One region of the Bartonella acomydis genome, then DNA from elsewhere that is predicted to be linked to it. Evidence: predicted binding sites of a transcription regulator. Region 1 holds the regulator's gene; the other holds the start of a gene.
The links. Region 1 encodes LexA, which represses DNA repair genes until DNA is damaged. Its sites were predicted from a motif close to TGTTCNNNNTGTGTTCNG; they were not measured.
Positions count from the first base shown of each region.

Region 2: dnaE (DNA polymerase III subunit alpha) is a predicted target of LexA. The motif match lies at 4,894-4,911, and genes of this name have one in related genera.

Region 1 covers NZ_BAABIY010000002.1:39,094-48,927, reverse strand. The annotation lists gene tmk (dTMP kinase) at 1-615, opposite strand, end outside; gene ABD909_RS00695 (D-alanyl-D-alanine carboxypeptidase family protein) at 648-1,811, opposite strand; gene ABD909_RS00690 (septal ring lytic transglycosylase RlpA family protein) at 2,133-3,017, opposite strand; tRNA gene ABD909_RS00685 (tRNA-Lys) at 3,481-3,556, opposite strand; gene lexA (transcriptional repressor LexA) at 4,460-5,173, shown strand; gene rimO (30S ribosomal protein S12 methylthiotransferase RimO) at 5,298-6,611, shown strand; gene ttcA (tRNA 2-thiocytidine(32) synthetase TtcA) at 6,652-7,530, opposite strand; gene rpsD (30S ribosomal protein S4) at 7,803-8,420, opposite strand; gene murI (glutamate racemase) at 8,603-9,415, opposite strand; gene ABD909_RS00655 (RNA methyltransferase) at 9,408-9,834, opposite strand, start outside.
Region 2 covers NZ_BAABIY010000097.1:59,315-69,148, reverse strand. The annotation lists gene ABD909_RS08305 (FAD-binding protein) at 1-1,017, shown strand, start outside; gene dnaE (DNA polymerase III subunit alpha) at 1,207-4,695, opposite strand; gene recG (ATP-dependent DNA helicase RecG) at 5,059-7,167, shown strand; gene glmS (glutamine--fructose-6-phosphate transaminase (isomerizing)) at 7,819-9,642, opposite strand; gene glmU (bifunctional UDP-N-acetylglucosamine diphosphorylase/glucosamine-1-phosphate N-acetyltransferase GlmU) at 9,813-9,834, opposite strand, start outside.

The DNA of each region.
Region 1 (9,834 bases):
GACAAATCTTTTTATTTTCTGTGCAATAATTTCTACTGTAGCTGTAGCATCAATTACTCGGAATCTATGCGGTTCTTGTTTTGCTAATTGCAAGAAAGCTTGTCGCCTTTGCTCTTGAATCTCTAAATTATCTTTTTCAAAATGATCAATTGTTTCTGCTTTGTTTCTTCGTATTTTTGCACGTTCCATACCATATGTTGCTGGTATATCTAATAAAAATGTTAGATGAGGTTTTATGCCATTGAGAGCAATAGATTCTAAAAGGGTAAGAATAGAAGAATCTACCCTATTGTTGAGTCCTTGATAAACACGCGTAGAATCAACAAAGCGATCACATAAAATGACTTTGCCTTTTTGCATCGCTGGTATAATAATTTTGTTAACATGGTCAGCACGTGCAGCTGTAAATAAGGCCGCTTCAACAAATGGCCCATACTGTTGGGCCTTACCCGACAACAAAATATAGCGTATTACTTCAGCACCTTCTGTTCCTCCCGGTTCTCGTGTTGTAATAACCTCGTAACCTTTGCTAGAAAGATACTGAGCGAGTAAGGAAATTTGCGTTGTTTTTCCTGCACCCTCCCCTCCTTCAAATGTAATAAAATAACCTGACACGTATAAACCTCAACCCTTATTGTGAGCACACACTACAAATATTTTCGTAACCAGCCAATTGTTATCTCATAGAGTACGTTTTTTACTTTTACAAAGAAGCTTCCTTTCTGAACTTTGTTTCCAGCAAAAACTGTTTTTTCGAGAAGAATCTTTTTATCTTCTAAAATCTGAAGAACACCTATCGGTTGTCCTAAAATGATGGGAGCTTTTAATGGGCCATGATATTTAATTTTCGCTTTAATATTTATTTTTTTTTCATTCGAAAGCATAAGATTTATAGGCTCTTTAACAATAACAGCAACAGAATTTTGCTTTCCACCATAAACAGAAGCATAGCCAATAGTTTGTCCTTGTGTGAAGATCGTTTTAAGAACAAAAGCTCTCATTCCCCATTGAAGGATGCGTTCTATTTCTGTTGTATGTCCTTTACCATTTTGCAAACCATTTATTGCTAAAAAAAGACGCCGATGATTTTGATAAACAGAAACAACCATTGAAAAACCTTCATCTTTACTATAGCCAAAAGCAAATCCTTCTACACCAATTTCTTTAAAAATAAGAGGATTTTTGTTCCGTTGAAAAATATGATTCCAAGTAAAATGAGGCTCGCTGTAAAGCGTATAATAATCGGGATATTCATGAACAATATGACGCGCTAATATGATCATATCGCGCAATGTTATAAATTGTCCTTCTTCAGGAAGCCCCGTTGCATTAACAAAATGACTATGTGATAATCCGAGTATTTTGGCTCTCTGATTCATCAGTTTTGCGAAATTAGCCTCACTTCCCGCTATGCCTTCAGCAAGGATAATAGCTGCATCATTCCCATTAACAATAATTAAACCACGCAAAAGATCAGAAATACTAATTTCTGTCTTTACTTTAGCAAACATAGTCGTTGTACCAGAAGGAGCTCCACCTTTGCGCCAAGCATTTTCACTAACCTTGAATTTTTGTGTACTGCTTAACACACCTTCTTTTAATTGATGAAATATGACTTCAGCGGTCATCAATTTTGTTAACGAAGCCGGGAAAAAAGGAATATCACTTTGTTTTTCAAAAAGTATTGTATCTGTGTTATTATCAAGTAACAGCAATTGCGATGCAGAATTTTGAAAGTTCTGCGCTCTCCCCCACTCGTCTAATATCAACATCCAAACTAAGGTGAATACAACCCTTAAGACCGTGTGCATAACCGCTCCTCCCATATTTGAAGAAACAGCATAAAGAATCTTCTTATACAAGAAAAGACTTGTTTTTTTCCGACTAAGAATCACATCGTGAAATTAAAATAGGTTTCTATTTTGCTTCAGTATTATCACAAAAACCAATACACTTTCTTGTTCATTTTTCATATTTTAATATTAAGTAGAGCATTACCTTATTTCAGAATAAGAAATAATTTCATTTTTTTGTTTGTAATGAAGAGCTTATTATAATGACAAATCCTGATCATCTATAATCTTAACTTATAGATGATCAGAAACAAATATTACTTTTTTAAATAACTGTAATCAGTTAACTGTTATTTTTTTAGTTAACTTATTAATTAAAGCAACTTGCTCAAATACCGTCGGCTTATTAAGCAAAACTGGACCGTTTTCTGGCAATGTTACTGAAAGATTTTTATAAGACCGTTTTTGTGCAATAACGGCCTCTCCTGACTGTTCCTGACTATTTGTAACAAATTTCTTTAGTACGATATCTTCTTTTTCTTTCGAAATATCTGCCAAGGTGAGTGAGGATGACGTGTTATTCCCTGACGTGTAAGAAGCCATTAAATAGGCAGCATCATAATAACCAACAGGTGCTTCAGAAATATATTCCACTTTAACATTTGCTACACCTGCATTTGCATAACCAAGTATTTCCGCAGCTTGTTTTGATAAATCAATGATTCTATCTTTCATAAAAGGACCACGATCATTTACTCTAACAATGAGTGAAGAACCATTTTTTAGATTCGTAACACGAGCATAACTTGGTAAAGGCATTGTGGGGTGTGCAGCGGTCAAAAGATTCATATCATAAACCTCACCGTTTGCGGTTAAACGTCCATGAAAATCTGAACCATACCATGATGCTTCTCCAATACGTTGATAGGTTGGATCATTTCGGGGATAATACCACTTCCCTTTTATTTGGTAAGGTTTACCGACAATAGCTCGTCCCTTTTTTTTCTTTTCTCTTAATTGATTTTGCTCACTTGGATTTTTTTTAGGAAGAACAGCAGTTTGCGCGTCATCAATCGCTTTCTTGTTATAAAAACTTTTTATGATAAAGTGTGCGGTTTGGCTTGCGCAGCAAGACACCAATAACTGGGATACAACGACTACAGAAAGAAATTGAAATGTTGAATTAAAAATAGAAGTAAATTTCTTTTTGCTATTTAAAAGCATTTGCCAGCCCGCTTATTTTTAATTGAGTATTTACTGCAAAAAATCACATCGCACCTTCTGTATACGATAAGGAAATTCACATTTTTAGATGATTCCCCTCACGTATACATAATAGCCTTAAAATTAACCATTTATCAAGAAATTAATATATCGTTAATATTTTTACATTTCCACAAAAATATATCTCTGTCATGGAAAGGGTAAATAAATTAAAAAAATAAAGAAATCAATATTTTATAAATAAAGGATATTTTCTATAATGATTGGCCAGTTATTTTGATTATGAGAAAACAATCATAACCCCATGAGGTCACTTTAATCGAAAATGCTAATAGAAAACGCTTAGCATAAAATCAATAAAAAACTTAAAAAGGTTCGGAGCGTACAGAAAAGTAAATTTAAAGAACCAAAGCAACAAAAATTCCTAAAACTTTTGTAGAAATTCATTGATCTTATTTAGAGTTGGTGAGCGCGCAGGGATTCGAACCCTGGACCTACTGATTAAAAGTCAGTTGCTCTACCAACTGAGCTACGCGCTCCCACAAAAGCTATTCTGCTCTGTAGAAAGTGAGAGGAACATACGGTTGACTTTTCATTTGGTCAACACCTTTTGCAAAAAATATTATTATTCGGTTTAGTTATCAATACTTTTCTGGCCTTTCTCCTTTCTCGATCACTGTGGATACAATCTTTTTTTCTCCATTTTAAGTTCGAATAAAAAGAAAAATTTAGACATAAAATACATTATAACTTTTAAAATACGAAAACATGCATATTATAAAAACGGTAAATATGGTTAATCACAACACCGAAGAAAACAGCGATATGCTCCATTGTTGAGTTTAATACATAGGGCAAAAGAAAAAATATATTAGCTGAAAGATAGGCAGCACATCTTACTAAAAATATATATGAGTGCAACTTTTCTAATGGACAATAAGTGCATATTGGAAAATCTCATTATTATAAGGAAAACAAAGCAAAGATAAATCGGAAAAGTTTAATACAAATTGAAAATATCACTCCTGACAATAAAATTGTCACTCAATATTTTTTTAAATAATTATCGTGGAATAATATGCAATACGCTAGCTTTTCTGACCAAATAAGCAAAATATCGTTTACTTGAGCTCTGTATGGTAAAATTATGAAATAGCTAATTTTTTTCAAGAATCTTTCTTTCAATAGGTGACATAATTTATTTTAGGTTAATACGTCTTATGAAAGAGAGAAAAAATATGTTTTTAAATTTTATTTCTCACGTGTGTTAATATTTGTATATGCAATACAATATAGTAAAAATATTTTTAATATAGATAAAATAAAATTTATAAAATAAATAAGAAATAAATATTTTTATTTTATCTTATAAAATTACAGCATAATTATAAGCACATATATTTTCTTTTCTTCATTTTTTGTTCTTTTGATGGGAATATTGAATGCTAACATGTAAACAATATGAACTACTGTTGTTTATTCATAATCATATGAAAGCAACTGGTATTCCTCCTTCCTTTGATGAAATGAAAATAGCATTAGAGCTTTCTTCAAAATCTGGCATTCATAAGCTCATGATAGCCCTAGAACAACGGGGCTTTATACGTCGTTTGCCAAATCGTGCCCGTGCAGTAGAGGTGATTCGACTTCCTGATAAAATAACATTTAATCTTTCTTTAGCGCGTAAAATTTCTCCCAATATGATAGAGAAAAATAAAAGAAAAATATCAAAAAACTTCAATGATCTTGATAATTTTGAGGAAGAAAAAACAAAAAATGTCACTATTCCTATTATGGGGCGTATTGCAGCAAATATGCCCATTTCCACTATATTGCAACAAACAGGCTCCCTCTCCTTACCACCAGATATGATTAATTTAGGCGAGCATTATGCATTAGAAGTTAGAGATGATTCTATGATCGAAGCTGGTATTTTTGATAAGGATATTATTATTGTCAAACGTCAGAGCACAGCAACATCAGGTGAAATTGTTATTGTATTCATTGATGACAAAGAAGTAACTTTAAAACGTTATCGACGCAAAGGCGCTTTCATTGCATTAGAAGCAGCAAACCCTCATTATGAAACGCGGATATATGGATCTGAACGTATACAGATACAGGGTAAACTGATTGGACTCATTCGCAAATATTAAAAATAAAAAAATAGCTTTATGGTAATTTATATTGCATATGTGTCAAAGATAAAGAGCATTTTTATTTTTAATGAATTAAAAACAGCAAATGAAAATTTAATAATTATAAAGTTGCAGGATTATCATGACAGCACCTCGTATTAGTTTCGTTTCTCTGGGATGTCCAAAAGCATTGGTAGATTCTGAACGAATTATTACAAGACTGCGGTCTGAAGGTTATGAAATTTCACGGAAACATCAAGGTGCTGATGTTGTTGTTGTAAATACTTGTGGTTTTCTTGATTCTGCTCGAAATGAATCATTAACCAATATTGATAAAGCACTCAAAGAAAATGGTAAAGTTATTGTGACTGGTTGTCTTGGTGCGGATCCTGATGTTATTCGCCAAAACCATCCTAATATATTAGCTATTACAGGACCACAGGATTACGAAAGTGTTATAGAAGCTGTTCATACAGCAATTCCTCCTATTCATGATCCATTTATCGATTTAGTTCCTCCACAAGGTATTCGTTTAACACCTCGCCATTATGCTTACTTAAAAATTTCTGAAGGTTGTTCTAATCGATGTAGTTTTTGTATTATCCCTACTCTACGTGGTGATCTTATTTCACGCCCTGTCGATGATGTTCTTCGCGAAGCTGAAAAGCTTGTAAAAGCTGGTGTAAAAGAGCTCCTAGTTATCTCACAAGACACCAGTGCTTATGGTATTGATCTTAAATATCTTGAAAGTCCTTGGAAAGACCGCAGTGTAAAAGCAAAATTTTTTGATCTTTGCCGTGAACTTGGTGATATGGGCATTTGGATACGCATGCATTATGTTTATCCTTATCCTCATGTAGATGAAGTTATTGAGCTTATGGCGGCAAAAAAAATTCTCCCTTACCTGGATATACCTTTTCAACATGCATCACCAACTGTTTTACGCAATATGAAACGTCCTGCTCTTATGGAAAAAACAAATCGTAGAATTGAAAAGTGGAGAGCAATTTGTCCAGATCTCGCTTTACGATCAACATTTATTGTTGGCTTTCCAGGCGAAACAAATGAAGATTTTAATATACTTCTTGAATGGCTAGAAGAAGTAAAAATTGAACGCGCGGGATGTTTTAAATATGAAGGAATCAAAGGTGCTGTCGCCAATGATTTAGGACTAGAAAATATTTCTGAAGAAGTAAAAGAAAGTCGCTGGCATCGCTTTATGGCAAAACAACAACAAATTTCTACACAGCTTTTAAAGAAGAAAATCGGAAAAAGACTCCAAGTTTTGATCGATGAAAGTCAAGGAAAAATTGCTAAAGGCCGTAGCCAATATGATGCTCCAGAAATAGATGGTGTTGTACACATATCATCACGACGACCACTTCGTGTTGGTGAATTTGTTACAGTCAAAATTGAAAAATCAGATGCTTATGACCTTTATGGGATTGCTGTTTAAAGATAAAATTTAAGATTTCACTATGCTCCATAATTCAGCTTTATAATAAGTTTGCAAAATCAAAACTTTTTTTATCGAGCAAATGACTTAAGCGGATATTTGCTAAAGCGCGAATCATGGTATCTTTACGTCCTGGCATTCTTTTTTCAATATCTTTTAGCATTTTTTTCATTGCATTGCGTTGTAAACCATCTTGACTACCACAAAGATTGCAAGGAATAATAGGAAACTGCATTGCTTGTGAAAATTTTTCCATATCTTCCTCAGCAGCATAAACGAGAGGACGCAAAACAAAAAGATCTCCTTCGTTATTTATAAGCTTTCCAGGCATAGCTGCTAATCGACCACCATGGAATAAATTCATAAAAAACGTTTCTAAAACATCATCACGATGATGTCCAAGAACTAATGCAGAACATCCCTCTTCACGTGCTATACGATACAAATTACCGCGCCGCAATCGAGAACAAAGTGAACAATAAGTTTGTGTTTCCACTAATTTATCCGTAACAATAGAATAAGTATCCTCATATTCAATGCGATATGGAATTTGATAAGAATTTAAAAAATCTGGAAGAATGTGTTTTGGAAAACCTGGTTGTCCTTGATCAAGATTACAAGCCAAAATTTCAACAGGTAAAAGACCACGCCATTTTAAGTCTAAAAGAAGTGCAAGCAAACCATAAGAATCCTTGCCACCCGATAAAGCAATAAGCCATTTTTTTCCTGAGGAAAGCATAGAAAAATCATCCAATGCTTGCCGCACATGACGTAAAAGCCGTTTACGTAGTTTATGAAATTCTACAGTCGAAGGAGCATCCCGAAAAATCGGATGACAATCATTAATTCCTCTCAGCAAAGAAGCTGTCTTTTTACCATTCTCTTCCATTGTTTGATATTCGACTGAAATATTATCCATAATAGCATAATCCTGCACAATAAGTAGCTTTCTGCAAGAATAACAGAGACAACAACAGACATCATACAGCTTTAAAAGATACTCAGCGCACCTATAAAATAAGATAAATAAAAAAGAAATGGAGCTACACAAGTCATATTGCTACATATAACAATAAACTTGATATAGCACCATTCATAAAGGCTATTTGTTAACTTTAAAAACTATAAAGCGATGCGCCACTTTTGAGCATATACTAAAACAAAAAAGAGCAACATACCTCCATAGAAAATTTAACGGGAATAAAACTCAACAACCAAATTCGGTTCCATTTGCACAGCATAAGGAACATCCGCAAAAGCAGGAACACGGGAAAACGTTGCTTTCATTTGTTTATGATCTGCTTCAATATATTCAGGGACATCACGTTCTGCTAACTGCACAGATTCTAGGACCAAAACAAGCTGTTTTGATTTTTCACGAACTTCAATAACATCACCTGGTTTACAACGATATGATTGAATATTTGTGCGCCGCCCGTTCACATTAACATGCCCATGATTGATAAATTGGCGAGAAGCAAAGATTGTTGGCACAAATTTAGCGCGATAGACAACAGCATCCAAACGCGATTCCAAAAGTCCGATGAGATTTTCACCAGTATCACCACGCCGGCGAGCAGCTTCTTCATAAGTTTTACGGAATTGCTTTTCCGAAATATCACCGTAAAATCCTTTTAATTTCTGCTTAGCACGTAATTGCACACCATAATCAGAAAGCTTTCCTTTACGGCGTTGTCCATGCTGACCTGGACCATAATCACGACGATTAACAGGAGATTTTGGACGCCCCCAAATATTTTCTCCCATACGGCGGTCAATTTTATATTTCGTTGTTTCGCGTTTACTCATCGCATTTCCTTTAAAAATAAAAGACAAGATCTTAGAAGATCTCAAGGAAACGCGCCCTCCTCTGCCTTTGGATGTAAAGACTGACAGGATACTTTTACATAATGATAGGCAAAACTATCCACGGGACACGTCAATTAATGCCATTTTCTTAAGAAAAAAAGCCACAAGCACTTTTATTGATCTTAAATCCCAAAGTCAACTCCTTTCATGATATTTAAGTAAAATCCTTTTAACAAATGCGCCGTTGAAGAAGTTATATTTTGCGATGTAAATACAGCAAAATCTTTATGTTTTTTTATGCTTTTGGAACGCACTCTTTCTGGTAATAATGACCTTGTGTGTTTGGCGATAGCTTTTGCCGGATCAATCCATTCAACAGGCCATAAAGCTTGTTCACGAAAAAAGCTAAGCAAAAAAGGATAATGCGTACAAGCTAAGACAATAATATCAGTATATTTGCCATTTTTCTCGACAAAGCAGGGAAGAATTTCATGACGTAATTCTTTCAAATCTACAGGCTTTCCACGCAAATAATCTTCAGCAAATCCGGCAAGTTTTTCACTGCCAACAAGCTGAACATGACATTGAGCAGCAAAAGAATTGATTAATTCATGCGTATAAGTACGCTTAACTGTTCCAGGAGTGGCTAATACTGAAATAAAACCAGATTTGGTTTGTTCAGCGGCTAATTTAATTGCAGGAACTGTTCCTACAAAAAGAGTATGGGGGAATTTTTCTCGTAAATCTGTCATCATCAGTGTAGAAACGGTATTGCATGCGATGACACATAAAGCAGGCTTATAAAGCTTTAAAAGATTTGTAAAGACCTTTAAAATTCGATCTTTTAGGATATTTTCTTCCCAATTTCCATAAGGAAATCCCGCATCATCAGCAACATAAATAAATTGCATTTCAGGAATAAGAATGCGTACTTCTCTTAACACTGTTAAACCGCCAATGCCACTATCAAAAAAAAGAATAGGCCGTTTATCCATCAGTTTTTCCATTTGTTTTTAATTTTTTACGTTCACGATCTACGGGTGCCCCACTTCCTCGCGGTAATTGAGGAGAAAAATGATCCAATGAAGAGATAACGCCCCGTAGTAAGCGAATCTCAGATTCACCAAAATGAGCACGTGTAAAAACAGAACGCAGATTTGCAAGCATCACTTCTTTGCGTTCTCGTGGTCTAAAATACCCACGAATATCCAAAGCATCCTCTAATTGAGATAAAAAACCATGAAATGTTTCTTTATTGGCTGGCTCCATCTCTACAGCACGAAAAGCCGTATCGCTCACATTTTCCAAACCTGACTTCATCCATTCGTAAGACATCAGCAAAACCGCTTGCGCAATATTAAGGGAGGCAAAAGCAGGATTAACTGGAAAAGTAATGATTTCATCAACAAGACTG
Region 2 (9,834 bases), on a different contig from region 1:
ATATCTTTAAAAACGCGTTTGCGTGTTGATCTTATCAATTTGTCGGAAAAAAATTGGAAGTTCCCTTATATTACACTTCATCGCGCTGCCTTACAAAAAATTTTATACAACGCTGTTATAGGAAATTCTTTTATTAAATATAAAACAGGCGAAACTGTTATATCAGCTACTCCTATGGAATCTGGTGGCATTCATATAAAAACGACCAAAACAGATGCATCAAATCAAACAAAACAACAGCAATTTTACTCAGCACCGCTTCTTATCGGATGTGATGGAGTTTGGTCAACATTACGGCAATTAACACCTTTTCATGAAAGAGCAGATTTTAGTGGCTTTATTGCGTGGCGTGCTACAGCAGAATTCAAAAATCTTCCTAAAGATTTTTGTTCTTTATTGCAAAATGTGAAAACAATTACTGCTTGGATGGGACCTCAAAATCATCTTGTTGTCTATCCTCTTCAATCATCAGCAGAACTATTTAATTTTGTAGCCATCACACATGGAGAAAATTCAAAAGAAGGATGGACGCATAAAGGAAATAAAGAAAATTTGAAAGCTCTTTTTAAAGATTGGCATATGCAAATTTTGCAAATCTTTGACCATATTGATGCGTGGAGCTATTGGCCACTCTTTCAAATGAAACAACACCGTTTTTTAGGCTTAGAAAGACAAGTGTTTGTTGGGGATAGTGCACATGCAACCCTTCCTTTTGCAGCACAAGGTGCTGCTATGGCAATAGAAGATGCGGCCACATTAGCAGAAATACTCTCTTATAAAGATCTTTCATTAACAAAAGGGCTTTCACTTTATAAAGAAATACGTACACCTCGAATGAGAGCCGTAAAAAAACGAGGAGATTTTAACAGAATAGCCTACCATGCAACTGGCCCCATAGCAATTGCACGTAATTTTATCATGAAAATTCGCACACCAGAGAGCATCATGTCTAACCTTCATTGGCTTTATAGCTATGATGCTATAAATTCCATAAATGCGTATGGTAAAAACTTATAATTCCTCTACATTTCGGCTATACAAATCAAAAAGCATATCTTCTCAACTTTATTGATTGAGCAAGCAATTTAATATAACTTACAGTAATAAAAGAAAAAATTTTTAGAATTTATAATCCAATAAAAAACTAAACCATCCATAAAGCTAAAAATCTCTTTCAAGACAAGCGTTCACTTTACAATTCTTGATTTAAGTTAACTCCACATCAATAATGCCCTGAATAGCTTTCATAGAACTTGCTACACGTGAATTAACCTTATATCGCTTTGGGAGTGTAATTTCGACCTCTCGTAATCCATCTTCTTGAATCAAAATAAGCCCTACCTCCCCATTCCCTCCGGGACTTAAATTTTGCTCAATCTGCGATAGCATATCAACCGTTTTTATAAAGAGGCGCATCATTTTGTGATTCTGTGATGCTTCCTTTTCCAAAGAGTGGGCTGTCTCTAATCGCAAATTCACACCTTCAGAACGATTTTCGGCACTCACCGTAATAATAAAAGATTTTCCAGGTTCTAGTATCGCTTCATAATCGGAAAGTGTCTCAGAAAAGAGAACTGTCTCATACTGCCCACTCGTATCAGAAAAATGAATAATCCCCATTTTCTTACCAGACTTTGTTTTACGTACTTGTTTTGCCACAACAGTTCCAGCTAACCTTGCAGCAGTAGCCCCTCCTTTGACAGCATTGGCAAAATGAGCCCAACTTTGTACACGTTTTTTAGCAAGAATCGTTTGATATTCATCCAAAGGATGCGCAGAAAAGTAAAAACCTATTGCTTGAAACTCTCGATGCAGTTTTTCATCCAGTAACCACGGAGACGTTTGCGATAAAACTAAAGGCTCTTTTAATCCCCCCATCATGCCAAATATATCAATTTGTCCACTAGAATTGTTTTCGAGAATACGAAGTGCACGTGCATGAAGCGTTCCAAGACTTGCCAATAAAATCTCACGTGCAATATGAAAGCAATCAAAAGCGCCAGCACAAATCAAACTTTCCATCGCACGTTTATTTACAATACGCGGATCAATACGCGCACAAAAATCTTCTAGATCTTTAAAAACTTTCTTCCCACGACAAGCAACAATATGATCTACAACGGCTTCCCCTACACCTTTAATGGCAGCAAGAGAATAATAAATACAGTTATCGCCAACCTCAAAAACACGATATGATGTTTGCACACAAGGAGCAATAACTTTAATACCTAACCTTAATGCTTCACGCCGAAAATCATTTAACTTATCCGTATTTGTCATATCATAAGTCATTGAAGCGGCTAAAAACTCAACGGGATGATGTGCTTTCATATAGGCAGTTTGATAAGAAACAATCGCATAAGCAGCAGCATGTGATTTATTAAAACCATAATCTGCAAATTTTGCTAAAAGATCAAAAATAATATTAGCTTGATCTTTATCAACACCACCAGCAACGGCTCCATTTACAAAACGCGTACGCTGTTGTTGCATTTCTTTATGAATCTTTTTACCCATAGCGCGCCGCAATAAATCCGCTTCTCCAAGCGAATAACCAGCAAGCACCTGAGCAATCTGCATCACTTGCTCCTGATAGACAATAACACCTTGTGTTTCTTTAATCAGATGATCTATTTTAGGATGAATAGAAGCAATTTCCTCTTCTCCATGTTTACGTGCGTTATAGGTTGGGATGTTCTCCATTGGTCCAGGACGATAAAGCGCAACAAGAGCAATAATATCTTCAATACAATCAGGCCTCATTCCAATCAGTGCCTTACGCATACCAGCACTTTCCACTTGAAACACACCAACTGTTTCACCACGTGCCATCATAGCATAGGTTTCCTCATCATTGAGAGGAATATTCGACAAATCTATTTTGACTGCCTTTCGTGCAACAAAATCTACTGCCATTTTCAAAACAGTAAGTGTTTTTAATCCAAGAAAATCAAATTTGACCAGCCCTGCTTGTTCCACATATTTCATGTTAAATTGTGTCACAGGCATATCGGAACGCGGATCACGATACATCGGGATAAGCTCTGAAAGCGGCCTATCACCAATCACAATTCCTGCTGCATGAGTTGATGCATGACGATAAAGCCCCTCCAACTGAAGTGCGATATCTAATGTTCGTCCAATGAGAGGATCTTTTTTCTTTTCTTCCTCAAATTTAGGTTCATCTTTGATAGCATCCGCTAATTCAATTTGACTACCAGGTTTAGCAGGAACCAATTTTGTAAGATAATCCACCTGGCGATAAGGAACTTCCAAAACACGTCCAACATCCCGCAACACCGCACGTGCTTGTAATTTACCGAAGGTAATAATTTGCGCAACTTGATCACGTCCATATTTTTTCTGCACATAATGAATCACTTCTTCGCGCCGCTCTTGACAAAAGTCGATATCAAAATCCGGCATCGATACACGATCTGGATTCAGAAAACGTTCAAAGAGAAGAGAAAAACGTAATGGATCAACATCAGTAATAGTCAATGCATAAGCCACAAGTGACCCAGCACCAGAACCACGCCCTGGACCAACGGGAATACCATGAGCTTTCGCCCATTTTATAAAATCTGAAACGATAAGAAAGTAGCCAGAAAATTGCATACGTGTAATAACAGAAACTTCATAATCAAGCCGCTGTTCATAATCTGCAATGCTATATCCTTCAGCCAATCCAATTGTCTCGAGGCGTATTTTCAAACCAGCTTTTGCTTGATTTAACAATTCACTATCTTCTACCTCTAAACTACAGTTTGAATCAACAGATTTCTCGATAAAACGAGGTAATATTGGTTTTCGAACTGGCGTAGCAATATGACAACGCAATGCAATTTCAACACTGTTTTCTAAAGCTTCTGGAAGATCAGAAAACAATGTCACCATTTCATCTTGTGATTTCAAATAATGATCTGGCGTCACACGCTTACGCTCTGGATTAGAGACAATTTGTCCTTCCGCAACCGCCATAAGCGCATCATGAGCCTCATACCCTTCTTTATTCAGAAAAAAAGCTTCATTGGTTGCCACAAGAGGAATTTCATATTTATAGGCCAACTCAATAAGTGCAGCTTCTATTTGTCGATCAAAAGAACCATGCCGCTGTAATTCTACATAGAGACGATCGGCAAAAACTTTTTTTAAATCGGTTAAACGTTTAATAGCACGTTCTTTTTTCTCTTCTGTTAAAGAAAAATTAATAGGTCCTCCCTTACCACCTGTTAAAGCAATGATTCCTTCACTACATGATGACAGCCAATCGATTTTGATATGAGGCGGATCAGTATTAGATTTTTCAAGGTAAGCACGGCTGACAAGACGCACTAAATGTGCATAACCAATCTCACTTGCAGCGAATAAAACAAGAGAGCAGAAATCAGCAGGATGGTGCCCTTGGGAAGGAAGCAAATTATCACCTTCATCGGCAAAATCAATTGCAAGCTGGCAACCAATAATCGGTTGTATTCCATAAGAGAAACAATATTGCGAAAATTCTAAAGCACCAAATAAATTATTTGTATCAGTAATAGCAATCGCTGGTGTATGATCTGAAATTGCATGCTGAACAATTTGCGGAATCTTTAAAGCTCCCTCGAGCAGTGAATAAGCAGAATGCACCCTCAAATGAATAAAGCGAGGAAGGGTATTCTTTTTATCTCCTATTTTTCTTTTATCTTCTACCACTCTCACAATACCCCACTACAAAATAAATTGTTTAAATCGCAGCTCTTATCTGCCTTAACAAGAGAGAACTTGCTCAGTTATCTCACCTTTAATCTATAAGTTTATCACCCCTGCATATGAGCAAGCTGTTTCAGTTTATTGCTATTTATAAAAGACTTTCATCAAGAAAATATCTCTATTCACAGCAAATAAATAGATAAAAACAAAAAGAGAAAATCATAGAGAATATTATGAATATTGCTACTCTTTCTTGCACTTTTTATTTTATGCATTCTTTAAATTTTGATTTTTCTGCTATGACTTATCCCCAAAAAGCTCTTTCAAAGCACTAGAAAAAACAAAAAGAGCAAGCTAAATTTACTTATGCTTCCAAGCCTTATTGTCCCCCTTTTTCATTCTATTCGTATCCTTTCTGGGATTACACCAAAAGTTTATAGCTTGTTAGCAAAAGTCTTAAACATAAATCTCACGCAACGCGAACCCACCCTTATTGATCTTCTTCAATTAATGCCCCATTCCGTTATAGATCGTAGAATACGTCCAACTATTGCTGATGCACAAGAAGGAGTTACCATTACTCTTGAAATTGTTATCGATCAGCATCAGCCACCACCAATGGGCCGTAATCGATTACCTTATCGGGTCACAGCACATGATCTAACAGGAAAAATAAATTTAGTTTTCTTTCATGCTCAATCTACTTGGTTAAGAAAACAACTTCCGGAAGGAAAAAAAGTCATTGTATCAGGCAAAGCTGAACGTTTTAACGGGCAGCTGTCAATGGTACATCCCGACCATATCATAGCAAGCGAACAATCACACCAAATGCCCTTAGTCGAACCCATTTACCCCTCTACTGCTGGCCTTTCGACAAAAACCCTAAGACGTGCAATACAAAATGCCCTTGATTATATTCCTCTTTTACCAGAATGGATAGAAGAAAGTGTCAAAAAACAGCACAATTTTTCTTCTTTTCCCGTTGCTTTACGCCGTATTCATGCCCCCATCGATCCCAATGATTTAACTCTAGAGAGTGCAGCACGCAAACGTCTCGCCTATGATGAATTGCTTGCTTGTCAATTGGCTCTTGGACTGGTGCGTTTGCAAACAAAATCTCTTGTTGGAACATCTCGACCGCCAACAGGTGTTTACACTAAAAAATTGCTGCAAGTTCTTCCCTTTCAACTGACAAATGGACAAACAAAAGCAATACATGACATTGCCAATGATCTTGCTTCAGCAAAGCCAATGCTAAGACTTCTTCAAGGTGATGTAGGAGCAGGAAAAACCGTCGTGGCACTCATGGCAATGGCACAAATTGCTGAAAATTCAGGACAATCCGCTTTAATGGCCCCAACAGAAGTTCTTGCTAGGCAACACTTTGCAACAATTACCTCGTTTGCCGAAAAAATTGGCTTACAAACAGTTCTTTTAACAGGCAGAGAAAAAGGAAAAGTACGTACAAATATTTTGAAAGCTATTCACTCAGGTCAAGCTTCTCTTATTATCGGAACCCATGCGCTCATACAAGAAAATGTTTCCTATCATAATCTTTCCCTCACCATTATCGATGAACAACACCGTTTTGGTGTACATCAACGTCTTGCCCTTACAGCAAAAGGTCATAAGCCTGATATGCTCGTCATGACTGCTACTCCAATTCCGCGCACACTGGTTTTAACAGCTTTTGGCGACATGGATGTCTCTCAACTTACAGAAAAACCCGTGGGACGACAGCCCATTACAACAGCAACACTTTCTTTAAAACGCATTGATGAACTCATAGAACGCATTACCCTTGCAATAGAAAAAGGAGAAAAGCTCTATTGGATTTGTCCTTTAGTGGAAGAATCGACAGCTCTTGAACTCACTTCAATTGAAAGTCGTTTTGCTCTTCTCCAAGAGCGATTTGGAGCGCGTGTTGGGATAATACATGGCAAAATGTCAACAGATGAAAAAGCAGCAGCAATGGCTTCCTTTAAAGATGGAAAGATAAATATTTTAGTTGCAACCACAGTCATTGAAGTAGGCGTAGATATTCCCGATGCTTCGATCATTGTCATTGAACATGCGGAACATTTTGGTCTTTCACAACTACATCAACTGCGTGGTCGTGTAGGACGGGGAGATAAAAAATCCTCTTGTATTTTGCTCTACAAAGATCCCCTAACAAAAATGGCTGCAACACGTCTTAATATTATACGTGCTACAGAAGATGGTTTTAAAATTGCTGAAGAGGACTGGCGCCTGCGAGGAGAAGGAGAGCTTTTAGGCACACGACAATCTGGCATGCCCGAGTTCCACATAGCAAATCTTGCTGTACATAGTGATCTTTTATCAATGGCAAGAAGAAATGCACGCCTATTCCTACAACGTGATCCGCACCTTTCCTCAGAACAAGGACAAGCTTTACGTTTACTTCTTTATCTTTTTGGACGCGAAGATGCTACACGTTTACTGCGAGCAGGATAATAATAAAAAGCACTCAAATAAATTTAAAAAACTTATAATTTATCTTTTTGAGCCGTAAAATTCTGTTATTTAAAATAGAGATATAAGATATGTAAAACTTCATACATTAAATATTTTAAGTAGTGCGTAACAAATATTTGGAACAAGACTTACCCTTAGAATCTATAAAGTGAACCATACAAGTGGTCAGCAACAAAAAATTGAGAAAAGCCATGCCGTTTATAAACCAGCACTGTTAAAAACTTTTGTCGTTTAGAATAAAGAGGAAATCAATCAAAAACTCTCTTGTTCTTATAATGTATATTAATCGCCCTCAAAAAATAATTTCATCTAAAAGCTCTAGTTTTACCTTCAAACTTATGGAGCAACAACAAACCAATCTTAGCACTTCACCCCCACTTCCAATATTAGTTAGTCCTTGCATGACAACAGTTCATAAAAGCAAATTTAGCTTTTTTCAATTTTGTCTATTCACATATCTGATTCCTTTTCTGACATACAAGAAAAGTTTTTTTGATTCCGAAACAAAATGGAAAAAATGAGAAAATATTCGTATGCAATATCCTTAACCAATCTGTAAAAAATAAATTATGCATCCCCATTAATGTGTTATCTCTACTCTTTCAAAATTTTAAAGACATAAAATTATTTTTACTCAACAGTAACTGATTTTGCCAAATTGCGGGGTTGATCAACATCTGTTCCTAATAAAACAGCTGTATGATAAGCAATTAACTGAATAGGTAAAGCATAAATAATGGGCGTAATAAATTCTGGAACATCAGGCAAAATAATCGTTGATAAAGTTTCAAAATGAACGGTTTCTGCCCCTCTTTTATCAGTTATCAAAATAATACGGCCATTTCGCGCTGCCACCTCTTGCATATTAGAAAAAGTTTTTTCAAACCATCGATCATAAGGGGCTACAACAATTACCGGAATAGTCTCATCCACCAACGCAATTGGCCCATGTTTTAACTCACCTGCCGCATAACCTTCAGCATGAATATAAGAAAGCTCCTTCAGCTTAAGTGCTCCCTCCAAAGCAATTGGATACGAAGTCCCACGCCCAAGATAAAGAACCCCTTTTGCATGCGCCAAATCACGACAAATATGTTCAATTTTATCATCCAGCTTTAGAACTTCATTTAAAAGACGCGGAACTTCTGCCAATTGCTGGACAAACTGATGCTCTTCTTCCTCTGAAAGATACCCCCGTTGCTTAGCAGCACCAAGCGCCATGACAGCAAGTGTTGATAACTGACAAGTAAAAGCTTTTGTGGAAGCAACACCAATTTCTGGTCCAGCAAATATTGGTAGAACAAAATCCGCTTCTCTTGCCATTGTCGATTGCTCAACATTAACAATTGTCGCTGTTTTCACACCATGTTCACGACAATAACGCAAAGACGACAATGTATCAGCCGTTTCACCAGATTGAGAAACAAACATTGATAGCACATCACCAGTAAGAGGTGGTTCACGATAACGAAACTCCGAAGCAACATCATTATCGATACTTAAAGCAGCAAATTGTTCAAACCAGTAACGTGCAACTAAAGTCGAATAGTAAGCTGTCCCACAGCCTGCAAAAACGATCCGATTAATATTTTTCCAATCAATCAAATTTTCAAGTGAACGAACCGTATGATTTCCAAGATCAAGATAATGCGCTAAATTATGAGAAATCACCTCAGGTTGTTCAAACATTTCCTTGTGCATAAAATGACGGTGATTACCTTTAGAAACCAATAAATTTTCTCCAAACAATGTTGTAATAGGACGTTTTACAAATTGATTATTTACATCGTAAATTGTGACACTCTCTCGTGTCAAAACAGCCCAATCTCCATCCTCCATATAACTAACACGATCTACGAAGGGAGCCAAAGCAATAGCATCAGATCCAATAAAAACTTCATCCGTTCCATAGCCAATTGCCAAAGGTGGCCCAGAACGTGCAGCAATCATAAGATTATCTTCACCTTCGAAAATGAGAGCAATAGCAAAAGCACCTTGCAATCTTTTCCAACTTTCACGCACAGCTTCCAGCGGAGAGAGCCCACTGTTTAGAGCTCGCGTAATTAAATGTGCAATAACCTCCGTATCTGTTTCTGTTTCAAAGCAATAACCATCTTCAATAAGTTCCCTTTGCAATTCTATAAAATTTTCAATAATACCATTATGAACAATTGCAAGCTTTTCCGTTACATGAGGATGCGCATTCCGTTCTACAGCAACTCCATGCGTCGCCCAGCGCGTATGACCAATTCCTAAATTTCCTTGTAGAGGCGTTTTTTTTAACTTTTCTTCTAAATGAACAAGCTTCCCCTCAGCGCGCATACGATAAAGACACCCGTTATGGATTGTTGCAATACCAGAGGAATCATAGCCTCTGTACTCAAGACGTTTCAAACCATCAATCAAAGAGGATGTAACACATCGATTTCCGAGAATTCCGATAATCCCACACATTTAAAAGCTCCAACTCACATCCCAGATTTATAGACCAAAACCAACAAATACCCTTCACGTAAAACTTTAAGCTACCAAATAACTCAAATGGAGAGCACGGCAAATACTTAACAATAAGCCCCAAAGACAACTGGTAGCTTATCATAAAGCATAGAAGAGATCGAAAATGATCACTTTTTTTGTTTACCCTCT